DNA from 3 places in the Paenibacillus sp. J23TS9 genome. Region 1 is predicted to be linked to each of the others. Evidence: riboswitches for the same ligand, from Rfam matches in the RefSeq annotation. Region 1 holds a riboswitch; each other region holds the start of a gene.
What was found. A riboswitch is a leader RNA that binds a small molecule or an ion and turns the genes downstream of it on or off. The one in region 1 is predicted to bind cyclic di-AMP.
Positions count from the first base shown of each region.

Region 2: it holds a riboswitch for cyclic di-AMP, as region 1 does, so the genes downstream of both, KJS65_RS14355 (alpha/beta fold hydrolase) here and KJS65_RS22835 (hypothetical protein) in region 1, are expected to answer to the same signal.
Region 3: it holds a riboswitch for cyclic di-AMP, as region 1 does, so the genes downstream of both, KJS65_RS28570 (resuscitation-promoting factor) here and KJS65_RS22835 (hypothetical protein) in region 1, are expected to answer to the same signal.

Region 1 covers NZ_BOSG01000004.1:268,193-272,132, forward strand. Annotated here, with positions in the region: gene kdpA (potassium-transporting ATPase subunit KdpA) at 1-942, opposite strand, end outside; gene kdpF (K(+)-transporting ATPase subunit F) at 973-1,089, opposite strand; gene KJS65_RS22835 (hypothetical protein) at 1,191-1,583, opposite strand; cyclic di-AMP (ydaO/yuaA leader) riboswitch at 1,708-1,885, opposite strand; cyclic di-AMP (ydaO/yuaA leader) riboswitch at 2,100-2,310, opposite strand; gene KJS65_RS22840 (glutathione peroxidase) at 2,762-3,256, shown strand; tRNA gene KJS65_RS22845 (tRNA-Leu) at 3,349-3,431, opposite strand; gene KJS65_RS22850 (helix-turn-helix domain-containing protein) at 3,590-3,940, opposite strand, start outside.
Region 2 covers NZ_BOSG01000001.1:3,059,249-3,063,188, reverse strand. Annotated here, with positions in the region: gene KJS65_RS14365 (winged helix-turn-helix transcriptional regulator) at 1-318, opposite strand, end outside; gene KJS65_RS14360 (DMT family transporter) at 540-1,445, shown strand; cyclic di-AMP (ydaO/yuaA leader) riboswitch at 1,842-2,040, shown strand; cyclic di-AMP (ydaO/yuaA leader) riboswitch at 2,114-2,278, shown strand; gene KJS65_RS14355 (alpha/beta fold hydrolase) at 2,433-3,254, shown strand; gene KJS65_RS14350 (AcpB/EbpR/MafR family transcriptional regulator) at 3,276-3,940, shown strand, end outside.
Region 3 covers NZ_BOSG01000009.1:10,610-14,549, forward strand. Annotated here, with positions in the region: gene KJS65_RS28560 (HD domain-containing protein) at 1-869, shown strand, start outside; gene KJS65_RS28565 (TatD family hydrolase) at 927-1,697, shown strand; cyclic di-AMP (ydaO/yuaA leader) riboswitch at 1,903-2,129, shown strand; gene KJS65_RS28570 (resuscitation-promoting factor) at 2,403-3,560, shown strand; gene rnmV (ribonuclease M5) at 3,716-3,940, shown strand, end outside.

The DNA of each region.
Region 1 (3,940 bases):
GATGCCAAGCTCATTGATTAGCGGGTTGCCGCTTTTTTCCGAAAAATAGGTCAGGCACAGGAAAGCTGCGAACAGCACCATCATGGCCGAGAAAACAATCCAGCCCTGCTTGCGGTTTTTCGCAAACCGCCCAAAGGTATAAGGCAGCGACGCCGAAATCGTCCACATGCTCAATATTTCAATTACGTTCGTCAGCGGACGCGGATTTTCAAAGGGATGCGCCGAGTTCACGCCGAAAAATCCGCCCCCGTTCGTTCCGAGATGCTTGATCGACTCCAGGGACGCTACAGGCCCCATGGCAATGTGCTGCACTGCACCGCCAAGCGTGTTTACAGTAACGGTAGGCTCCAGCGTCTGCGGTACCTGCAGTCCCACCAGCACCAGCGTAACGATGATCGCGAGCGGCAGAAATACGCGGGTATGAGCCTTTACGAAGTCTTCAAAAAAGTTACCCATCCCGCCTCCTCTGCGGGTGATCCCACGCATAAATGAGATGGCAATGACCAGACCGGAAGCCGCCGACGTAAACATCATCATCGTGATGACGATCATCTGGCCGAAGTAAGACATGCCGCTTTCGCCGCTGTAATGCTGAAGATTCGTATTGGTCATGAAACTGATGACGGTATTAAAGGACAGGCTGGCCTCCATATTTCCGGTTTGATTCGGATTGACTGGCAGCCCTCCCATCAGTCTGAGAATCAAATAGCTGACGGCCACCAATATGATGTTGGTCGCAATCATACTGAGAGCGTATTTTTTCCAGTTCATGCCGGAGCGGTTTTTTAGACCGATGAACTTATAAAAGAGCTTTTCTACGGCTCCAAAAATTTTGTCCGTACGGTTCGCCTCATTGGAGAATACGTGATATATATAGCTGCCTACCGGTTTAACCAGCAGGAGCAGCACAGCGATAACGATACAAATCTGCAGGATATCCAAAATTGCTTCCTCCTCTTCAAGGCTGGTTTTCTAAAATCGTTCCGGATGGATCAGGGCATAGACCAAATAGATGAATACGAGCAGCGCCAGTACCATAACAACGATCATTTGTCTTCCCCTCCCCCATCCACGACATGGCCGCACCATCTTAGGAATAGCAGAAAGACACCAAATACCCCTGCAAGCGTCAAAATCATCAGAAAGTCCATCATGGCTTCACATTTTCCCTTCTCTTTCCCGAATAAGCACTATTTCAGCAAGAATCCAACCTCGCCGTTCAACGTATGAATGATGTGATTCGCTCCTAGTCCCCGGTAAATCCCCGGAGAATTATCCGCCCTTGTGATCACGTATATGGGACGCGATGTCCACGGCCGGCATATTTGCAGGTAGCGGCATGTTAAATTGAGACTGTTCTCAAAAATAAAGATCCGGCCGATCCTCTGTTCAGGAACGACCCACTCAACCGTGTTGTTGGTGTGGATCCGAATGATTTGCGAAGCTCCAAGCTTTCTAAGCTCGCGTTCTTCTTTCAGACTATTGGTAAGCACGGCGAAAGGCCGTTTGAGATAGATCAAAAGCTTAATAAAATTGCGTCCGACCTCGTTCGGCGCTGTAACGATGATGAGTTCCTCATCCACGACTTTGTGCTCCTCCTTCTGGCAGATTGTCTGAACATAAAATAGGCCGCAGGGAAAGAGGACCTTTCCCGCGGCCTACAAGTTCATGACGAAAGAAAGCCATGAAAATATGCTCACGACAAATGCTGCCTCTCCCTATACGCTTACGAGGTTAGCTGACGGATTAGGGCGTGAGAGTCGCCCATCCTCATTGTCCCATTACGGGACGGAAGGATTCACCCCTGCCTCATATGCCTAAAGCCATATGATGCTGTTGGTTCCCCCGCTTCCGGCCCTGGGCCGGAATTAAGCGTTAAAGACATTCAAATGTTATATTTTTTTGCATTTCATGCATTTTGGCAATAAGAAAAACGTCAATTGACGTACTTTCACAGAAGACAGACCGCGATTAGCGGAAATTTTTCTTGCAATATCAGGAAGTAATGGCTCTGTAGTTTATACTTTCTGATATTATAAAAAACCACAGAGGTTAACTGAACCCCTGTGGTCGATAGATATCGATCACAAGTTTCATCATTCCTCTCTCAAACAACGCTTACGAGGTTAGCTGACGGATTCGAGCGGTGAGAGTCGCTCTACCCGCGCCCGGATCCATGGCATCCGGTCACAGGATTCACCCCTGCGGTATCACCTGTCTCCGACTCTCACACCGGACAACTGGAGTACGCGCGATTGGTTCCCCCGATTCCCACCCATAAAGAGAGTGAAAATTCAGCGATTCAAAAATGGAAACGTCTTGAATTACGATTTGAATCATACACCCGCGTGCAATTAGTGTAAAGGTGGTGTGAAATCGCTTATCGCTTAAAATAAGATCATTTCAGCTCAGGTTATCGCTTACAAAAGTTTATATCTCCTTTTGGCTCTCGTATCCTCTCTATTTCACCTGTTTATATTAAACGGATTAGAGCCTTCCATTCTTCTTTCTGTCAATGAACACTGTATTTTCATAAAGTGACGTGAAGCAGCGCCAGAGCGAGCAAACGGTTGAAAAACAGCTGCTCCAACCGGCAGTCAGGCAGCCATGCCCTGAAAACGGATATTAAGGTGATTCCAGCCCTCTGCTGAGTTTGGCTGAGGCTTATGTTTCATTGTTCTGATCGATACGTAAGATTGAAATGAATTGATTCATTGTATAAAATTAAGTTGTATAAGATATAAGGAAGGGAGGAAGGAAAATGTCTGTGTACGACTATCATGCCCGCACGTTGCAGGGCAAGGAAAAACCTTTATCCGACTATCAGGATCAAGTGCTGCTTATCGTAAATACGGCAAGCAAGTGCGGGTTGACTCCCCAATATCGGGGGCTTCAGGAGCTGTACGAAAAATTTCATGATCAGCATTTTGAAATCCTCGGATTTCCCAGCAACCAGTTTGCGCATCAAGAGCCGGGAGGCAGCGAGGAAATTGCGGAGTTTTGCCAAGTCAATTACGGCGTAAGCTTTCCCATGTTCGAGAAAATCGATGTCAAGGGCGATAACGCCCATCCGCTGTTCAAGCATCTCACCGAAAAGGCGCCTGGCGTACTGGGCTCCAAGGCGATCAAATGGAATTTCACTAAATTTCTGGTCGACAAACAAGGGCGGGTTATTAAGCGCTACGCACCACAAACGACACCGGATAAAATTGAAGAGGATATTAAAAAGCTGATCGGGAATTCTTCTTCCAATTAAAAACAACGAGCGGCATATAATTTCGTATATCTGCTGAAAAAACAAAAAGATCCTTGCGGGAGCAAGGATCTTCTTCGTGTTCTTACTATAAATGCGGTAGAGAGGACTCGAACCTCCACGAGCATACGCCCACTACCCCCTCAAGATAGCGTGTCTGCCATTCCACCACTACCGCGCAGTGATAACTTTTTCAGCAACTTTTTTATTATATACCAACAGCCCGAAAATGTAAATAGCTATCCTGAAAATTCAATGTATAGACGGCAGGACCCGCTCTCACTAGCATCAAAATGACAAGTCCTGCCTTACGGTTTCTCATCAGAATAAAATACGTTATTGATCAAAAGATTGTTGTTTTTTATAGCGGGTAAAACTGATATACTCCTTAATAAACTCTTTTTCTTTTTCGGATAATAAGACGCTGGATTGATCACATTCGTCCCATACGTATGTACTCCTGTTTTCCTTTATAAGAAAAGACTCCGGTTCTTTGCCCAGAATGAGCCAATCCAAGCTGACGCCAAAAAACGAGGAAATTTCAACGAGCTTATTCGTGCTTGGTGTTGATTTACTCCTTTTCCAGTCTCCCAGATTGCCTGTACTGATCCCCAGCTCTTCACAAAATAGCTTCTTCGTCATCCCCCGCATTTTAATTAACGATTCAATTCGATCGTAAATGGATTG
Region 2 (3,940 bases), on a different contig from region 1:
CCAATTCCTCATGGACAAAATGATTGGTTCCAACGTTCTTCCAAATTCAGTCAGTGAATATTCCACCTTAGGAGGCACCTGTTTATAAACTTCGCGGTGAACAATGCCGTCCCGTTCAAGCTCACGGAGCTGCAGTGTAAGCATGAATTGCGTTATTCCCGGATAGAGGCGGCGGAATTCATTAAATCTTCTCGGACCATCGATAAGATGATAAAGAATGATTCCTTTCCATTTTCCCCCAATTACATCTAAAGTTGTTTCTACAGGACACCCTTCCGTACTCGGAGTAATGCTGCTCTTCTTCCTTTGATCGCCCAAAAGCCCCTACACCTCCAATAGTTTGATTTTTAATACTATATTATAAAATTATGCGTACTATTATAATTCGAGTATACATCATATTATATAGCGGTAACAACAACGCTTTTCATTTGGGAAGGATGGTTTGATCATGCGTCAGAGGATGGAGGTGCTTTGGGAGAAGGACCGTAAGTGGACATATGAAGTAAAGATTACTGAAGAGAGAAGGGTTAATCGTCATGAGCTTGAAAGGTTTGCTAATAGGTATAATTTTTACTATTTTATATTCATCTGGAGCTATTATTATGAAAATCGGCTTACTATCAGCGCCCCCATTAACATTAGCGACATTGCGTTTTCTTATCGCCGGGTTGTTGCTGCTGCTATATATTTACGGCTTTAAAAAGGGGAAATATACTTTACCAAACAAAAGAGAATGGAAGTTTTTAATTTTGATGGGTTTATTAAATACCACGTTGTTTGTTGGGTTAGGCAATTTGGCTCTTCGGACCATTTCCGCTGGAATATTTAATCTCTTTCTCCCGATCAACCCTTTCCTTTTTGCGCTCTTTTCTCTGATTTTCATGGGAAAACACATTCGGCCGAAAGAGTGGGTGGGTATGGTAGTTTCCGTCATTGGTCTGTTCATTGCGACTTTCCCGTCATTGACTGGCAGTCATGCCACCCTAAGCGGCATATTGTTTCTTACTTTTGCGATGGTCTCTATGGCTGTTGGAAGCCTCATTTTCAAAAAAGCTGATTTACAGCTGCCTAACCTAGTGATAAACGCGTGGCAGGTATTCATCGGAGGCATTCTTTTATTGATCCCAACTCTTTTCCTAGAGTCTGGTAAGCCTATCAACCTGGATATCCATCTTGTAGAATACCTTCTTTGGTCTGTCTTCGGTCTCTCAATTATTAGTATGAGCATCTGGTATTATTTGTTAAAGCAGGATGCCGTCAAAGCAAATAACTGGCTGCTTTTAAATCCTGTCGCAGGCTATATCCTTGCTGCCATTGTACTAGGTGAACCCATTACATGGTATGGTGTCATCGCCACCGTAATTGTGCTTTTGGGATTATATCTGTCGGGGAATTTTCAAATTAAAGAATCGGCTATGGTTCAGCAAAAAAAAGTAGTTTGACTTTAGGGTGAAAACCGAATATTGTCTCCTTCCTGCCCCCAAAAGTTGATCGTTTAATGTGCCTAAAGATTTAGCACTTTATTATAAGTAAGATTACGATACAAGTAGTAAAAAACATGAAAACCGCCACTGAAAACACTTCAGAAGGCGGTTTTTTTATAGGTTTTCTAGAAATACTGCCAGTGGATTTTGCCATAATGCTGTGATTTGGATACACAAGGAACATAAACAAAAGAGAAATAGAGATAAAGGAAGCAATTGAATGACAAAACCGGATAAGTGATGGGTATTCAATCAAAGGTATCAAAATAGCCCCGAATTCTGTATTACCCATGCTTTACAGTTCGCCTGCTCAGGCGTATATTCAGTTCATTATTAACAATTTTAAAGGTACGTCTTTGAATTACGCTGAGTTTTCATTGTGAAAAGCGGGGGAACCACAACAGCATTGAGCGATTATCCTGTCAGAGTACGGGATGATGTCACTGCAAGGGGTGAATCGGATCAGGTTTGTCAATGACATGACTGGTTCCGTAGGGCAACTCTCACTGCCCGAATCCGTCAGCTAACCTCGTAAGCGTTGCTATGAGAGAGGAGTGAAACTGTGAATTTTTAGACTTAAAGCACAGGGTAACCGCTCTGTGTTTTTCTGTGCGCAAATTGAATCGATGTCTATTTCGCTGAATTTCCGCTGGATAGCGGAAAGCGGGGGAACCGGCCGTGATGATGTTATGAACATTGTCACATGGGGTGAATCTCATGCATTTGAGTAGGGCTACTCTTTTAAGTCCGAATCCGTCAGCTAACCTCGCAAGCGTTTAAAGAGAGGCAACCTGTATATATGCATTTTTGAACAAGGCTTTTTTAGTCTTGCCCAAAGAAGCATTGAAGAGAGGTCCTCTTTTCGATGCTTCTTTTTTTGTTGTTTTTTTATCTGTCTGAAGGAAGGCATTATGTACATCATGCTAGGTAGAGAGGAGAAGGAAGTTGCCCAACATCCAAGTGAACGGAACAACATTATATTATGAGACACATGGCAGCGGCGTGCCTATCGTCTTTATTCACGGACATCTTTCGACTCACCATATGTTTGAGCCGCAGGTCGAATATTTCAGCAAAAGGGCTAAAGTCATTGTGCTGGATTTAAGAGGCTACGGGAATTCAGGGAAATTAAATGTGGAAGTTGAGGACATTATAGATACCCAGTGTAAAGATTTATCTGAACTGCTCGAAAAGCTTAATATCCCTAAGATTACCTTGGTAGGCTGCTCGAGCGGCAGTCTGCTTGTGCAAAAATTTGCAGCGTCCCACCCGGATAGAGTTAACGCGCTTGTTCTGGTGGACAGCTATTTTTATGGCCCTTATGGTCCTTTTGGGACAAAAAACGGTATTTGGAAAATTATCGAAGCATGCAGCTGGTTGTCTTATTATCTTCCTGCCGAATTTTTCCTCCGTTCGCTGCGGGTGACGTATAATCGTTGGGTACCTGCGTACAGCATATTAAGGGATGAACTGTTCCACAAGCGGCCGACGGAATCGATCAAACAGCGGATGGCATTGCTGAAAATCGACATCGATTCGAATTCATCCCGGTTGAGGATGCCTATTTTATGCGTGGCTGGCAGACAGAGCGAATGGTTTGTCAAGCAGATGAACAAGGCGGCGGAGAGATTCGCCTGTGCGCAGAAGGCTGTCATAGAGGATGCCATTTATCCGAGCCATCTGTGCCAGCCTCAGCAATTCAACCGTGTTTTGCTTGACTTTTTGATCGACCAGCGCATTTTCAGGATGGAAAAGCAGTTGGTCTGAATTTGGGATGCAGGTGATGGAATGAATAAGGAATACAGACAATTAAAGTCGCTGCTGGGCATGCTGGATCGGGAAGAACGCTGGTTTACGCTTGCGGAGATTGAAAGGGAGCTGGGTGTATCCGGCAAATCCATCAAGAAAATCGTGGAGGAGGCCGCTCCGCTGCTCCCCGAATCCATGCATGTGGAGGTGTCGAGAGGGAGAGGGATCAGTTTTCACCGCGACAGGCATGGTGCGACCGTCCGCGAAGTCCTGGCGGCTCTTTTCAGGGAAACTTCCTATTTCCGCCTGATGCAGCTTGTTCTTGCGCATAACGGGAAGAGATCCGCCGAAGAAATGGCCGAAGCTCTTTTTATGAGCTTCTCGTCCTTTAAAAAGTGGATCATACATCTCAATCGGGATGAACTTCGCCCTTTTCATCTGCGAATGACGTATTCCTCACCCACCCTCAAAGGAAGCGAGATTCATGTCCGGTATTTTTTATGGAAGTTATTTACCGAGGCGTACCCAACGGAGGGCTGGCCATTTCCCGGTATGGACGAACGGCAGTTGGACGGTTGGGTGACGGAGATCGAGCAGGAGAGCGGGATGATCTATTTTTTGAATTCCAAGCGCAATTTATCTTTTTTGCTGGCCATTGTACTGGAAAGGGTTCGGGGCGGGCATGGCGTCTCATTGAACGGCGG
Region 3 (3,940 bases), on a different contig from region 1:
TGTCAGCAGATTTCCCGGCTAAAGTAGCATCGGTTATTGCCAAGGACTATGTCAATCCCATCGTGGTGAATTTAGTATCCAGTCCGCTTGACGCTGACCGGATGGATTATTTGCTGAGAGATGCTTACTATACAGGGGTAAACTACGGAACTATCGATATCGACCGGATTCTTCGGATGCTGCGGCCTTATCAGGGAAGGATTGTGGTGAAGGAGTCAGGCATGCATGCAGTGGAAGATTACCTAATGTCGAGGTATCAGATGTACTGGCAGGTGTATTTCCATCCGGTCACACGCAGCTCGGAAATTATTCTGCGGCAGATCTTCCGGCGTGCGAAGGAGCTGTACCAAGATCATTATTCATTTAACTTCATGATAGAGCCTCTTCCGGGACTTTTTGAGGACAGGCTTTCCGTACAGGATTATCTGAAGCTTGATGAAGCGCTAATCCAAACCGCATTTTCACAATGGGCTACGGAGAAGGATCTTGTGCTGAGTGAGCTTTGCTGCCGTTTTATGCATCGCAGGTTGTATAAATATGTAGAAGTTGAATCTGTAGACCTAGAGATGATCGATGAGATCCGAAGAGAGTTTAAGCAGGTGGGTCTGAATCCTGAATATGATCTCGAAATTGATTTTCCGACGGATCTTCCGTACGATGTATTTCGTCCCGGTGATGATTCCAGCCAGAAGCAGATTCTCCTGCTCGACCGTGAGGAACGACTGCGTGAAATTTCGGAGGTGTCGGATATTGTCCGTTCCATCAGTGGCATTCATCGCGGCAAATACCATTTATATTATCCGGGGTCGAAGCTGAAGGACGTCATTTCTTCCCTACCCGACTCGATATCCCATATTTTTAAGCGATAACGACAAAATAACATGAGGATGCATAGCCATGCTTTGCACATGAAGGGAGTTACAACGATGAATTTATTCGACACACATACACATCTCGATGCACTGCAGTTCGACGAAGATCGCGAAGAGACGATCCAGCGGGCGCTGGATGCCGGCGTCAGCCGAATGATTAACGTGGGCTTTAATCGGGAGACGATCCCGTCCACCATGAAACTTGCAGAGACACATGATTTTATATATGCGGCCGTCGGCTGGCATCCCCAGGATGCGATTACCATGAAGGAAGGCGATCTGGAGTGGATTGCATCCTTATGCAGTCATGAGAAGGTCGTCGCCATTGGCGAAATCGGACTTGATTACTACTGGGACACTTCACCCAAGGAAATTCAGCATCATGTTCTTCGTCAGCAGATTGGTCTCGCCCGTGAGCTGAAGATGCCGATTGTCATCCATAACCGGGATGCGCATGAGGATATCGTTAAAATTTTGCGTGAAGAGAAGGCCAGTGAAGTCGGGGGTGTGATGCATTCGTACTCCGGCAGCTGGGAAACGGCCAAATTATGCCTCAATATGGGCTTTCATCTCTCCTTCGGAGGACCCATCACGTTTAAAAATGCAAGACAGCCCAAAGAGGTGCTTGCCCAGGTTCCGATGGACCGTTTGCTGATTGAAACGGACTCCCCTTTTCTTACACCTCATCCTTTCCGTGGAAAGCGAAATGAGTCTGCCCATGTCCGGTTGGTTGCCGAGGCAGCAGCTCAGATTAAAGGGGTGGATCTGGAAGAAATCGCCCAAATTACAACCAAAAATGCACTGGAACGATTTGGAATTGTGTGAAAACGGGAGAAAAACAGTGGAAAAAACGAGCATGAGCGAAGGATTAAAGAATTTTAACCAATAAAACGATGAATATTACAAATTTTTAACCATATATTCAAATAAACGTGGTTGATTCCCGCTTTACAACATGCATCAAAACAGGATATCATCTTGTCAGTAAGCTTGAGCTGTTGTAAGAGGTTTCCTTTTCAGCAGTTTCCATGAACCAGTCTCGCTGAGTCTTTCGTCTTTCGAAAGAACGGGGGAACCGATACATAGAGTGATGATGATTTCGTAATCCGGAATAAAGCTCGATATGTATTTGATTTCTTTTCAGGGTCTTTGGGGTGAATTCAATGCAGGCCGCCATGAGCGGACTCGCGTAGATAGGGCGGTTCTCTTTCGTCCAAACCCGACAGCTAACCCCGTAAGCGCAAATAAAGAGAGGTATTCGTGCATTTACTTTTCCGTCATTCTGACATCTAGGGAAGCCACGAAAGAGTCCTCGTAAGCTCTTTACCCGGCTTCTTTTGTTTTGAATAAAGGAGAGGGCGTCATCATACTGTTGTATAACAGGAGGTGACAAATCATGAAAAAAAGACAGGTTCATGGTGCAAGAGCGCATGATCCTTGTGTGTTCTTGTAAAAAATTGAGTATAGCCCGCGTCAAAGTCATTCATGCGTAACTCTAAAATGGCGAGGCTATGAAGGAGGATCGAGAAAGTGGGCATTTTCCAACAAGAGGAGACCCATGATTCCAAAATCTCCAGCATGTCTTACGCATTGCGATGGAAGCATGAGAATTTGCGCCAGATCTCTACTGCAGCTATCGTTTCAATCGCGATCACCATCATGATTATGCTGCTCGTGAACACGCAAACACGCAAGCAGGTGTACTTGGTGGTAGACGGTCAGATCAAATCGATACAGACCCATAAATCATTATTACAAGAAATGCTGGAAGAACAATCTGTCAGTCTAAGACCGGAGGATCAGATTTCCATGCCGCTGAGCGGGTCGCTTCAGGATGGAGATAAAGTGATAATCGATCGTGCCGTATCGGTTCAACTGACGGCTGATGGAGCAACAAAGCATTTGAATACAACCGGTAACACCGTTGGCGAAGTCCTGAAGGAGATGGGTGTGTCGCTGAAGGAGACAGACAAAGTGACTCCTGCTCTGACGGAGCCTGTTACTGGCCAAACGGATATTCGGATCGTGCGCATCAACAAACAGGTCGTAGACCGTCATGAAAGTCTGCCTTTCCGCGTCATCAAAACCGCAGATCCCAGCCTGACAGCAGGTGAGGTGCGTGTCGTCCAACAAGGTACGCCAGGCGTAATGGTGCAGCATATCGAGAAGGTATATCATGATGGCAAAATGGTTTCCATGCGTATGGTGGGTAAAGAAGTTCAAACGAAAACGCTGGATAAAGTCATTGCTGTAGGCACCAAGAAAAGGCCGGTTGAAGCTGTCGTAAAGACAGCAGCCGTTAAGTCGGCAAGCACGGCCCAAACCAAGAAGGCCGTCACCAGCAATAACCGTGTAAGCAAGGCCGGTGTTGATTTCTCATATAAAAAATTGATTCATGTCTCCATGACGGCCTATTCTGCCGGCGAGCCAGGCATTGGCACCCGTACAGCTACGGGAACGCGTGTAACAGAAGGCCGCACCATTGCCGTGGATCCTAGTGTGGTTCCGCTTGGCTGGTGGGTGTACATCGAAGGCGTAGGCTTCCGCCGTGCTGAAGACACGGGCGGTGCTATCAAAGGCAATAAAATCGATATTTATTATGACTCCGTGAAGCGTGCCAACAGCTTTGGCCGCAAGTCTGGTCTGAAGGTATATGTGATTGGTCCGGTGAAGCCGGAGCTGAATTAATTTGGTTTTACAATGCCATTCTAATGTTATAGTATTATGATCATGAAAATGTCATGCTAAAGAAGAGGAGCATTCCTCTTCTTTTTGTTGTTTGGATGTCCGAAAAACGCTTGACACACGGACGGATGAGTTTTTGGGAAGGGAAGAATCGGGTCATGATAAAAGAAGTCATAGTTGTGGAAGGACGGGACGATACCGTAGCCATAAAGCGGGCGGTGGAAGCCGATACCATAGAAACCGGAGGCTCGGCGATTAATGCCCGGATATTGCAGCGGATTGCTCTGGCACAGGAGCGCCGGGGAGTCATTGTACTGACAGACCCTGACCATGCCGGCGAACGGATCCGCAAAATCATTTCAAACAAAGTGCCCGGCTGCAAG